One region of the Aurantiacibacter aquimixticola genome, then DNA from elsewhere that is predicted to be linked to it. Evidence: predicted binding sites of a transcription regulator. Region 1 holds the regulator's gene; each other region holds the start of a gene.
What was found. The regulator LexA, encoded in region 1, represses DNA repair genes until DNA is damaged. The targets are predictions, from matches to a motif close to GTTCCNCNCTTGTTCT.
Positions count from the first base shown of each region.

Region 1 (4,211 bases):
GTCCGTGGATGGCTGTTGCGCTCGCATCCGGTATCGGCGCGTGGTTCGTCCTGCCGGACGCGGCATCCTGGATAGCGGGCATCGCATTCGGCATGCTACTTTCGCTGGGAAGCTATGCACGCTGGAAAGGCCGCGTGGACAGAACCGCGCTGGTCATGGCGATCACCGTCGTCTCGCTGCTTTTCGCATTCGGGATAGGGTTGATCTGGGCACGCTCGTCCCTGGTCGGTGCAGAAGCGATCGAGCGGCCCGTTTTCGAGACGGTCGAGGGTCGGGTACTGGAGCGCATCGAGCAGCCGTCGCAGGACCGGGTTCGCCTTGTGATGGCGGTACGTGATCCCGAAACCGGCGCTGCGCACAAGATCCGGGTGAACGTCCCCTTGGAAAACGCGACGTCGGACATGGCCGAGGGCTCGGTCGTCCGCGCGCAGGTTCGCCTGATGCCGCCCGCGCCCCCTATGCTTCCGGGCGGCTACAATTTCGCTCGTACTGCGTGGTTCGATGGACTTGCCGCGACGGGCAGCGTGCAGGGGGAAATCGAGGTGTTATCGAGCGGAGCGGGGGATGAGGGTCTTATCGCGCAATTGCAGCGGCGCCTGTCCGCGCATGTTCGGTCCAATCTCGATGGCTCGGCAGGCAACATCGCCGCTGCCTTCGCCAGCGGAGACCGCGGGGCCATCAGCGAAGCCGACGAAGACGCAATGCGCGATGCGGGCCTGACCCATTTGCTGTCGATCAGCGGGCTGCATGTAAGCGCGGTGATCGCGGCTGCATACGTGCTCGCTATAAAGCTGCTTGCGCTCTGGCCGTGGCTGGTGCTGCGCGTGCGGCTGCCAGTGCTGGCGGCGGGTGTCGCGGCGCTGGCGGGGATCGGCTACACGCTGCTGACGGGTGCGGAGGTGCCAACGGTCCGCAGTTGCATCGGCGCGGTGCTGGTATTGATTGCTTTGGCTTTGGGTCGTGAGCCTTTGTCGATGCGGATGGTGGCCGTGGCCGCGATGGCGGTCATGCTGGTCTGGCCGGAAAGCCTGGTCGGCCCCAGTTTTCAAATGAGTTTCAGCGCGGTCATCGCCATCGTGGCGCTGAGCAATGCGGCGCCGGTCAAGCGCTTCATGGCGCCACGCGACGAGCCGTGGCTGGTGCGGATGGCGCGCGCGACGACGATGTTGCTGGTGACGGGCTTCGTCATCGAGATCGCGCTGATGCCGATCGTGCTCTACCATTTCCATCGGGCTGGCGTTTACGGTGCGCTTGCGAACGTTATCGCGATTCCACTTGTTACTTTCGTTTCGATGCCGCTGATTGCAATTGCCCTTGTCTTGGACATCGTCGGGCTCGGAATGCCGGCATGGTGGCTGGCTGGCCAATCGCTCGATGCGCTCGTCGCTATCGCGCATTTCACCTCTGCGCAGCCTGGGGCGGTCAAGCTTTTCCCGCAGATGACGCTCGGCACGATCGCGCTTTTTGTCACAGGCGGGCTTTGGCTAGCACTATGGCGAGGGCCGGCGCGCCTGCTCGGACTGCTACCGGCGGCATTCGCTACGGCGCTACTGCTCGCCACACCTGTCCCGGACGTACTGATCTCCAGCGATGGACGCCATGTCGGCGTGACCGGAGAGGATGAGCGACTGCTTGTCCTGAGAGACACGCGCAGCAATTATACTAAAGACAATCTGCTGGAACTCGCCGGCGTGGAAGGCGAACCTGTTCCCATGACCGAGTGGCCCGGCGCCCGATGCAGCCGCGATTTCTGCACCATAGCGCTGAAACGAGGCGGACGCGAATATCACATCCTCATGAGCCGCAGTCGCGATATCGTTACGGAGAGAGCGCTTGCGGCGGCTTGCGAGCGATCCGACATCGTCGTGTCGGACCGATGGCTACCAAGAAGCTGCGAGCCACGCTGGCTGAAAGCGGACAGACGCATGCTGGAGCGGACCGGCGGCCTTTCCATCGTGCTCGACGAGCCGAAGATCACGACAGTCGTGGAGCGTGAGGGCGACCATGGCTGGTGGCGCGGGCGGCGCGATTGACGCAGCCGCCCTGCGCGTTTCAGATCAATGGTAGCGGCGCAGCAATCCTGCCAGCTTGCCCTGAACTTCTACCTGACTATCGGCGTAGACCTGCGGATCGTAGCTGGCATTCGCCGGATCGAGCCGGATCTGCCCGCCATCGTGAAACAGGTATTTCAGCGTGGCTTCCTCGCCATTGACGAGCGCGACCACGATGTCGCCATCGCGGGCCGTGTCCGCCTTCTTCACGAGGGCAAAGTCGCCATCGAAAATGCCGGCTTCGATCATCGAATCGCCGGAGACTTCCAGCGCATAATGCTCACCCGATCCCAGCAACGCTGCGGGCACCGGTAACGTCTGACTGTCCTCGAGCGCCTCAATGGGGACGCCTGCGGCGATCCGACCATGCAAGGGGATTTCGACGACATCGTTCGCCGGACCCGGACGCCCCGCCGGCGGCGTCGTGGCCTTTGCAACGGGATCGTTCCCGACCGCGCTTTCGGGCATCTTAACAACCTCGAGTGCACGTGCGCGGTTGGCGAGGCGGCGGATGAAACCACGCTCTTCCAGGGCTGAAATGAGACGGTGCACGCCCGACTTGCTGCGCAGGTCGAGCGCTTCCTTCATTTCCTCGAAACTGGGCGAGATGCCGGTTTCCTCAAGCCGCCTATGGATGAAAAGCAGCAATTCGTGTTGCTTAGCCGTGAGCATCGGAACGGTTCCTTCCGCAATGTTCCACTTCGGGAACGAATAAGGAACAATTATGAAACAGATTCGCGCAAGTCAAGCGTTGCCGCCATATTGGAGCGGATATACCGTTATGATATCGCCAGGCATGGCTTCATCGGCATCTACGTCGCGGCGGATCAGGGCATTGGCGCGCGCGAGCGTTCGGAGCGCGCTGCTGTCGCGCTGCATGAAGGCGCGCACGCCATCGGCCTCCATGCGACCGCGCAACAGCTCGGTTCGCGTTCCGCCGCCGGGTAGCGGCACGATGGTGGGCAGGTGAAGCGCGTGCGGAAGCGGCGATCCGGCACCGGCGAGGCGCCTCAGAAGCGGCAGAAGGAACAGGAACGCTGTGACGTAAGCGGACACCGGATTTCCCGGCAGGCCGAGCACGATCTGGTAGCCCTTCTGCGCGACCATCAGCGGTTTGCCGGGGCGCATGGCCACGCGCCGGAAGTCGATCTCGGCGCCCCACGCTTCCAGCGCGGGTCGGACGAGATCGTGATCGCCAACAGATGCTCCGCCGCTTGTCACGATGACATCGGCGCTTTCAGCCATGGCGAAAGCTCCGAGCAGGGCGTCCATACGGTCCGCGACCGGCCCGATGCGCTCACACCGGCTGACGAAGGGAGCGCTCATTGCGGCGAGCATGACGCCGTTACTGGCGGGCAGTTGGTGCGTCTCTGCCATGCCGGGATCGGCAACGAGCTCGTTGCCTGCATCGATTACGCAAAGGGACGGCAGTTTGCCGACTTCGACCTGCGAATGCCCCGCCGCCGTAGCCAAAGCGATTTGCGCGGGGCCAAGGCGTTCGCCTGGGCCGACCAGAATGTCGCCATCTTCGAAGTCGAAGCCTGCCCGTCGGATGTAGCGATCTGTAGGCTTACCGTCATCCAAAAGGCGCAGGTCGTCATCGTAGCGCTCGGCGTCTTCCTGGATCAGCACCGCTCCGCCGCCGTCCGGGATGAGTGCGCCGGTCGAGATGCGAACCGCCTCACCAACTGCGATCGATCCCGTGAAGGGGGCGCCGCCCTTGCTTTCGCCGATCACACGCCAAGGACCGGAAAGGTCGTCCGAGGCCACTGCATAGCCATCCATGGCGGAGAGGTCTGCGGCGGGCTGGCTCCGCTGTGCCACCAGCGGCTTTGCGAGATAGCGGCCCTTCGCCTCGCTTACCGGCATGCTCTCGGAATTGAGCGGTTCAGCCATGTCCAGCAGCCGCGCCTGTGCATCGTCGAGAGGCAGCAGGCTCACGTCCCGGCGTGCCAATCGCCGCTTTTGCCGCCGGTCTTGGCGAGCAGGCGGACACCTTCGATCACCATGCCCTTCTCCAACGCCTTGGCCATGTCGTAGACAGTGAGCAGCGCGACGGTTGCTGCCGTCAGCGCCTCCATTTCGACACCGGTGCGACCGGTCAGGGACGCTGTGGACGTCACACGCAGGCCATCGTCCTCGAAAGCGAAGTCGACGCTC
Region 1 covers NZ_RAHX01000001.1:679,457-683,667, reverse strand. The annotation lists gene D6201_RS03535 (ComEC/Rec2 family competence protein) at 1-2,033, shown strand, start outside; gene lexA (transcriptional repressor LexA) at 2,058-2,723, opposite strand; gene D6201_RS03525 (molybdopterin molybdotransferase MoeA) at 2,796-3,992, opposite strand; gene moaC (cyclic pyranopterin monophosphate synthase MoaC) at 3,989-4,211, opposite strand, start outside.

Region 2 (4,211 bases), 180 kb from region 1:
AGCAGGAACAGCCCACCCGCCAGCAGGATAAGATCGCGGCCCGAGAAGGCCGTTTCGAAACTGGCCTTGTTCGTGCCCTCCACGGGCGGGCCGACGATGCCGAGATCGAATAGCGGCTCCTGCAGTGTGACGATCCAGCCAATCAGCATCAGCATTCCGATGCGCATGATGAGCGCCAGCGAGAGACCGATGCGTCGGGCGCGCTGCTGCTGATGCTCGGGCAGCTTGTTTGAAAGGATCGCGATGAAGATGAGGTTGTCGACGCCGAGGACGACTTCCAGGGCGATGAGCGTGAGCAGGGCCAGCCAGGCGGCGGGATCGGAAAGCAGCGCAACGATGTCCATGGCGCTTCAATGCGCAAAGCCGCGAACGGTGCCGGAAGCTTGCGCGATCGATGGCCGGCACGAAAACGGGGCGCGGTTTCCCACGCCCCGTTTCTCGTTATTCATGTGATGCGTCAGTTGACAGGAGCGACCACCAGGCGATTGCCCTGCGGCTGGAGCGAACGCGCGCTCGGGCCGAGCGCGTCGTATATGGCGCGGATCTGCTCTGCGCTCGCGCTCAGCACGGTTTCGGCGACGTGCCAGTTCACGCCCTCGCTGCAAGGCGGCGTGGTGAGCGAGCCCATGTAGCGATAGACACCGAGGTCTTCGGGCACCATGTCGGTGATGTCGAAGCTCACTTCCATGCCGTTGTGCACGCTTGCATCGCCCAGATGCGGCATGATCTGCGCGAGCGCCGGATTGGCTGCGCCTTCGGCAAAGGTTACACCCAACACGCCGAGCTTGCCGTCATCCGTGGCATGCACGAAGTGCGCAACGAGCGGCTGGCGCTCACCATCAATGGCGTGTTCGGCGGGCGTATGGAAATGCACCTGGATAAGATTGAACATGGTGCCGCCAGAATTCATGCCCATGCCTTCGCCGAAATTGACTTGCACCTTCTCTTCACCGAGCGCCATCGTGCCATTGGCAGGGCCGTAATTGTGAGAAAGCTGCACGTCGCCGACGGCGTTTGGCGTGCCAAGATCGATCGGCGACTGGTTCAGTCCGGCATCGCAAAGGGCGTAATCGGTGTTGAGCAGGGACCAGCGCTCGTCATCGACGCCATCGCTGAAATTCCAGTCCTTGTCCTGCGCCATTACAGGCGCGGTGAGCAGGGCGAGGGCGGTGGCCGCCGAGGTAGACAATTTCATGAATTCTCTCCACTTCGATGCATGCAAGGTTGGAGGATCGTGTTCCGGCCCCTGCACGCGATAGAACCAGCGGAACGCGAGCGATCCGCACAATCTGCGTCCGACATCGCGAGCGCAAGCTCGCCAGAGGGGCCCGGTACGCACGGCGCGCTCACGCACGCCGCTTGTCCATACAATTTGTTTGGAAGCCGGGGGTTCCCGGCGGCGCGATCAGCAGGGGAGGCGTGTCGGCCTGGCCTGTCCGCTCGGATGCGGCGAGACATCGTTATCGGCGGACGCGGCACCGAGCGCGCCTGCCGCCGCGGCATCTATCGTGTCCCGAAGCGCTTTCGCATTCAGCGGCTTATCGAAAGTCACGCCGCACATTCCGGGTGCTGACCATGTGACGTGACAATACGCTTCGTGCACCGTCCAGTCGAGAATGCCGCTGCTCCCCTTGGCTGGCGGCACTTCTGTGTGAAAGCGCGCGCCATTTGCGGAAATGTCGAACAGGCGGCCCGGTCGATCCCCGCTCGGCATGAGCATCTTCGCCAGGCAATCCACGCGTGTTCTCGGCCCCGAACGCCTCTCGGGAAGCGCATCTTGCTTGGCACGCGCGAACAGTTTCATGAAATTGACGACCCCCCAAGTGATTGGCGAAAGGCTTCACCGCTGCGTGGTTAAGATCGCCTTTGCAAGCGTGGTTACCGAAGCATTACCTCGCGAAGAATTTCCGGACTTAACATTATCCTATTGGCTCGCGGGTCAAAAGAACATATATCGAACGGATGCCCGCGCTCGACACTTTGCAGAAGCTGGAAATTCTCGCCGACGCGGCGAAATACGATGCGTCCTGCGCGTCGTCGGGCACGTCGAAGCGCAACAGCACCGGTGGGAAAGGTATCGGCTCGACGGAGGGCATGGGGATTTGCCACGCCTATGCGCCGGACGGCCGATGCATTTCGCTGTTGAAGATCCTGCTCACCAATCATTGCATCTTTGATTGCCATTATTGCGTGAACCGGAAGAGCAGCAATGTCCGCCGCGCGCGCTTTACGCCGCAGGAAGCGGCGGACCTGACGCTTACCTTCTATCGGCGCAATTATATCGAAGGACTGTTCCTGTCCTCCGGCATCATCAAGAGCTCCAACCACACGATGGAGCAGATGGTGGAAACGGCGCGCATTCTGCGCGAAGACCACGACTTTCGCGGGTACATCCATTTGAAGACGATCCCGGAGGCCGATCCCGAGCTGGTGCACCAGGCGGGCCTTTACGCAGATCGCGTATCGATCAATGTCGAATTGCCCACCGATGCCGGGCTTACGCGCCTCGCACCGGACAAGAATGCCGCCCAGATCGAAGGCGCGATGGGCGGTGTGAAGATGGCGATCCGTCAGGCAAAGGACGAAAAGAAGCGCTTCAAACATGCGCCACGCTTTGCGCCGGGCGGACAATCGACACAGATGATCGTCGGCGCCGATGCAGCGAGCGATGCCGATATCGTCGGCAAGGCCAGTCGCCTTTATGACAGTTTCAAGCTGCGCCGCGTTTATTACAGCGCATTCTCCCCGATTCCAGACGCGTCCGCCGTGCTGCCGCTCAAGCGCCCGCCCTTGATGCGGGAGCACCGCCTCTATCAGTCGGACTGGCTGATGCGGTTTTACGGTTACGCGCCGCGCGAAGTGATGCAGGCAACGGAGGCGGATGGAAATCTACCGCTCGATATCGATCCGAAACTGGCTTGGGCGCTGAAATTCCGGGAAAGTTTTCCGGTCGATGTGAACCGCGCCAGCCGGGAAATGCTGCTGCGCGTTCCTGGACTAGGAGTAAAAGCGGTCAATCAGATCATCGCCTCACGCCGCCACCGCACGCTGCGGCTGGACGATGTAGCGAAGCTGACCGTGTCGATTACCAAGGTCCGGCCCTTCATCGTCGCGCTGGATTGGCGGCCGCTCACCCTTACCGACAGAACAGACCTTCGCGCGATGCTCGCGCCCAAACAGGAACAATTGGAACTGTTCGCGGCGTAATCCTTTGGTGAGGCTGAATGCCCGATTCTCCGCTCATCGTAACCGCTTTGCTTCCCGACGACCTGCACAGCTGGGCGACGCGCCTGCGCGATGCGCATTTCCCGGCGGAGCGCAATTATCTCGAAGCGCATGTGACGCTGTTCCACGCCTTGCCACCGAGCTGCGAGGATGAGGTGAAGCAATGCCTCGCGTCTATGGCGAAGGAACACGCCCCGGTGCCCGCCCGCTTGCTTGGCATCATGAAACTGGGGAAAGGCACTGCTCTCAAGCTGGAGAGCGAGGAAATGATTGCGCTGTGGCGTGAGTTGCAAGACCGTTTTCATGGCATGCTGACCCCGCAAGACGAACACAAGCCGCGCCTGCATGTGACGATCCAGAACAAGGTCAGTATCGAGGAGGCGAAGGCGCTGCAGGCGCAACTCGCCCCGCAAGTGCAGCCGCGCGATTTCGCGTTCAAGGGTCTAGGCCTGTATTCGTACGAAGGCGGCCCGTGGGAGCACATCAGGAGCTTCAATTTCCGCGGCTGACCATTCGCATGTTGACCGCGCCCGCGCCCCTGCCTAAATGCGCCGCCTGTCGACGCGCGATCGCGTATCGGCGCGCCCTTGGGGCGGAGTAGCTCAGGTGGTTAGAGCAGCGGAATCATAATCCGCGTGTCGGGGGTTCAAGTCCCTCCTCCGCTACCAATTCACAAACATTCATTTTCGTCTGGCACTTAGATAGCGCTGCGCCGTTATCGGCGTATGGCAAGATATCTTCTATTCGGGCCGACCGGCGGTGTCGGCCAGCATATTCTGCGTCAGGCACTCGATGCGGGCGTGGACATGCGTGCGGCCGAGCGTTCGTGGGACGAGGATCCCGCGCCCGACATGCAGTATGAGCGGCGCGAAGCGGACGTGCTCGAGTCCGATCTCGATCCGCTGATGGATGGCTGCGACGCGGTGATTTCCGCGATCGGGGTGCCGCGCGACCCGGCGACGCTGATCAATCCACCGCCGATCTAT
Region 2 covers NZ_RAHX01000001.1:855,367-859,577, reverse strand. The annotation lists gene D6201_RS04335 (TerC family protein) at 1-344, opposite strand, end outside; gene D6201_RS04330 (carbonic anhydrase) at 458-1,195, opposite strand; gene D6201_RS04325 (PilZ domain-containing protein) at 1,406-1,804, opposite strand; gene D6201_RS04320 (putative DNA modification/repair radical SAM protein) at 1,963-3,207, shown strand; gene D6201_RS04315 (2'-5' RNA ligase family protein) at 3,225-3,734, shown strand; tRNA gene D6201_RS04310 (tRNA-Met) at 3,817-3,893, shown strand; gene D6201_RS04305 (SDR family oxidoreductase) at 3,951-4,211, shown strand, end outside.
Region 2: a site for LexA is predicted at 1,945-1,960, ahead of D6201_RS04320 (putative DNA modification/repair radical SAM protein). Genes of this name have one in related genera too.

Region 3 (4,211 bases), 390 kb from region 1:
CGACAAGCGCATTGCGCCGTTCGCAGTGATGGAGATCGGCGATCAGATTTTGCGGGCGGAGACGATCCATGCGGCGGCCGGAAGTGCCACAATACCGTCATAGCAATACCGTTCTGCCAGGTTGAGGGCACGATCGCGGAAGCGCGCATGGGCAGCGGCGTCCATCTGGGCGGCGGCCTTTGCAGCGGGACCGATGCGGGTGAAATAGCAGACCGCATCCTCGACCGCGTTCTCACCGGTGCCGACGATCATCGGGAAATCGAACGGCTCGAGGCGGACATCGCCCCATCCACTTTGCGCCAGCATCCCGGACACGTAGCCTCGCTCCGCAAAGGCAAAGGGACCGGGCGCTCGCGGATCGCTGTCTTCGGGTGGCTCGGGCAGGAGGCGGCCCACCTCGGTAAAGAGGGGATTCTCATCCCTCGCACGGAAACAGGAGAACAGCAGTGCCGCGTGCGGGTGCGCCTCACTCGCAAGGTGGGTGAAGGCGTGTGTCGGGTCATCGAAGAACATGACACCGTGGCGCGAGATGAGGAGATCGGGCGGCAGGGACGCCTCGTGGTTCGCGGCATCGGCCCGTTCGAAGACGAGGTTGGCCAGGTTCGCGCTACGATCCCGCGCGGTGGCGATGAGATCGGGGGAGATGTCGACACCGGTCACCTGCGCGGCGGGATGCGAGCGCGCTATGGCAAGAGCAAGCTCTCCTGCTCCGCAGCCGATATCGAGCACGTTCGCGAACGCGAGAGGCCGCACTTCCGACAGCAGTCGTTCCGTCAGCTGGGTGAAGCTGCGATCGGTGCGTCGGTATTCGGCCGCCCAGCTTTCGCCGGCTCGGCCCTGCCATTCACTCGTATCGGTCACGTTACTCCCCTGCTCGTTTCGAGGGCGGGTAGCAGCACAGCGTTACCGAACCGGTAAAACGCGAAGAAGCCGGCGGTGAGGGCCATTTCTGGCCATCGTCGCCGGCTCCGGTTTCGCAAGGTGTGACAGGTGTTACACTGTCCTGGAGCACAAAGTCCTGCCCCTACCCACCTTCTTGAGGATCACTCGTCGGGCTCCGCGTCCGGGCCTTTCATCATGTCCTCGGCGACCTCGTCGGTTTTGCCGCGGATCGCGGCTTCCAACTTGGCGCACATTTCGGGATTTTCTTTCAGGAAGGTCTTGGCGTTCTCACGGCCCTGGCCGATCCGCACGCTGTCATAGCTGAACCAGGAACCGGACTTCTCCACCAGCCCGGCCTTCACGCCGAGATCGAGGATTTCGCCGATCTTGGAGATGCCTTCGCCATACATGATGTCGAATTCGACCTGCTTGAAAGGCGGGGCCACCTTGTTCTTCACGACCTTCACGCGGGTGGAGTTGCCGACAACTTCGTCGCGATCCTTGATCTGGCCGGTGCGGCGGATGTCCAAGCGGACCGACGCGTAGAATTTCAACGCGTTGCCGCCCGTCGTGGTTTCGGGATTGCCGTACATCACGCCGATCTTCATGCGCAGCTGGTTGATGAAGATCACCATGCATTTGGAGCGGTTGATCGACCCGGTCAGCTTGCGCAGGGACTGCGACATGAGACGCGCCTGCAGGCCGACATGGCTGTCGCCCATCTCGCCTTCGATTTCCGCGCGAGGGACCAGCGCGGCGACCGAATCGACCACCAGCACGTCCACCGCGTTGGAGCGGACCAGCGTATCGGTGATTTCGAGCGCCTGCTCACCCGTGTCGGGCTGCGAAATGATCAGCTCGTCGATGTCGACGCCGAGCTTTGTCGCATAGACCGGGTCCAGCGCATGTTCGGCATCGATGAAGGCAACGGTGCCGCCGGCCTTCTGCGCTTCGGCGAGGACGTGCAGCGCCAGCGTCGTCTTGCCCGAGCTTTCCGGGCCGTACACCTCGATCACGCGGCCTTTCGGAAGGCCGCCAATGCCGAGCGCGATATCAAGGCCGAGCGAGCCGGTGGAAATCGCTTCCACATTCATGGCTTCGCGGCTGCCCAGCTTCATGGCCGACCCCTTGCCGAAGGCACGATCGATCTGGGAGAGTGCGGCATCGAGTGCCTTTTGACGGTCCACGTTGGATTCCTTTTCCACCAATTTCAGATTTGCACTCGCCATGACATGGCCTCCGTCAGCTTACTAGGGTCGCGTTCAACTCTTCAACTGACACGGCATGTACCCACTTTGTTCCGTAAGAACAAGTGCGGAACAAAATTTTTGTTGGAAACGGTTCGATGCAAGGCCCGCGGCGGGTCGTCGCGGCCTATTCGATCTCCTGCGCTTCCCAGCGCAGGCTGCGAGAGGAATTGCCGCGTACGGTGAATTCCAGCACGCGCTCGCCATCCTTCAGGGTCTGCCGCACACCGCGCAGGTTCCATGCGCCCGGCGATCCCAACAGCAGCCGCACCCGCACCGATTCGGGATTGGCGTTCGTGACGACGGCTTCGATCTTCTCCCAGCCTCCGTCGATATCCTCATGATCGTCGCGCAACGCACAGGAGAGAAAGACCTGCGAGCTGTCCCCGAGATCGAAATCCACATCCCGGCCCACGGGATAATCGCGCAGGAAATCCTCCGCCACCAGCAGGTCACCGAAGGAACTCGGTTCGAACACGGCGATCGATCCGGCCGGCAACGCCATGCCGAGCCCACGCTCCTCTTCGTTCTCGGTTTCCAGCGTGACATTCATGGGGACGAAGCGGTCGTCCGCATCCAAGGGCTCACACGGCGCCTCGTAGAAAAATTTGCCCTCAACATCGTCCTCGCGCAGGAAAGCGATCTGTTTCAGGCCCTGCGCGTTGACGTCGACCGGTACCGGCACACGGTAGAGCTTGAGATCCCCCAGTTGCTCTTCCTCGGCTATGACGGCGACCGGCGACACGGACTCCATAGTCAATGGCGCAGCAACGCGGCTGCCGGTCACGACGATCATCCCGTCGGAAGCCATGGGCGGCGGCAGAGGCGGCGGTGGCCCGTACATCACCACCGGCGAACCCGCAGCCGTGCTGCCGCGCGGCCAGCATGTCAGCCGCAATGGGCGCGCAAGCGGCGGGCTGGAAAGTCGGTCGAAATCGCTGACGATATTGAGCGTCCCCGCAACCGCCATCAACTCGGCATTCTCGAAGGTCTGGCCGTTATCGTTGAGGACGGTCAGCCAGCTTGTGAGGCCGAAGCGCACGTCGTCGGCATCGCGCCCCTCATCCAGCGTGGCGACGTAATTGGCTTCCCAGTCGAAGCCCCAGGAAAGGTACGAAAGCGTCACCTCATATGTGCCACCCGCCTCGCTGGCCGTGTCGATCGTGAAGACGGGCTGCGCGGAAAGGCCGCCAGGCACGCTGTCGAAAGTCAGCCGCTCGGGCAGGCCGGAACAGCGCACCGCTTCATACCCTTGCGCGGTTTGCAGCACGAGCCCGCCATCGGCCCGGGTGCGCACGATGGCATCTTCGCTCGCCGCCTCGCCAGTGGCGGGATTGGTGCGGGTTATGGTGACGCGATTGCCGAGCGTGCCATCCACCAGCGATGCCGGGCTGAGCAGATCGGCATTGCGGTTCTTTTCGATCGTGCCGCCAGGCAGGCCGGTGACGATGGCGCTGACCGCAACCATGCCTTCCGCCACGCCCTCGAAACGGATGGTCGAACGGCCGGGCGGCAGAGTGACGGTGCGAGTCTCCGATATCATGCCGAAGCCGCGGGGATTATCGCGGTCGATCTCACCGCCCAGCATGCGGCCCGGATCGCGATAGATGGTGACGGCGATATCGGTCGGCTCGGATGCGTCGACGACGGCGCGCTCCTGCGCGGTGGCGGGCGTCGTGACGCATGGCGCCGCCGCAAGGGCGAGCGCTAGAGCCAACCAGGGGCGGTCCGGACGCACCGCGCCTTCCCTACCACCGCGTCTCATAAGTGACGCGGACCTCTCGCTCGCCATTGGCGGGCACGGTGACGCGGTAGAGACGCTCGCCGAAATTGATCTGCTCGCCTTCGACGTCTTCGGAAACGACGCGGTAGTCGAGCCCCCACCAATAGCGATCGAGTCCTTCCTGCGTCAGCTCCACGACGACAGGCTCCGGCTTCGCATTGGTAAAGGTGTAGCGCATGGTGGTGCGGTAGAAGTCGACCGAGTAATCCTCACGGATCTCCCGCACCAATTCGTCGTCCTCGTATACGCGGTAACGACGGCTCTGGCGCCATTGCTGACCGGAAATGCGTTCGCGATTT
Region 3 covers NZ_RAHX01000001.1:1,066,223-1,070,433, forward strand. The annotation lists gene D6201_RS05360 (class I SAM-dependent methyltransferase) at 43-861, opposite strand; gene recA (recombinase RecA) at 1,044-2,111, opposite strand; gene D6201_RS05370 (DUF4139 domain-containing protein) at 2,257-3,867, opposite strand; gene D6201_RS05375 (DUF4139 domain-containing protein) at 3,878-4,211, opposite strand, start outside.
Region 3: a site for LexA is predicted at 2,188-2,203, ahead of recA (recombinase RecA). Genes of this name have one in related genera too.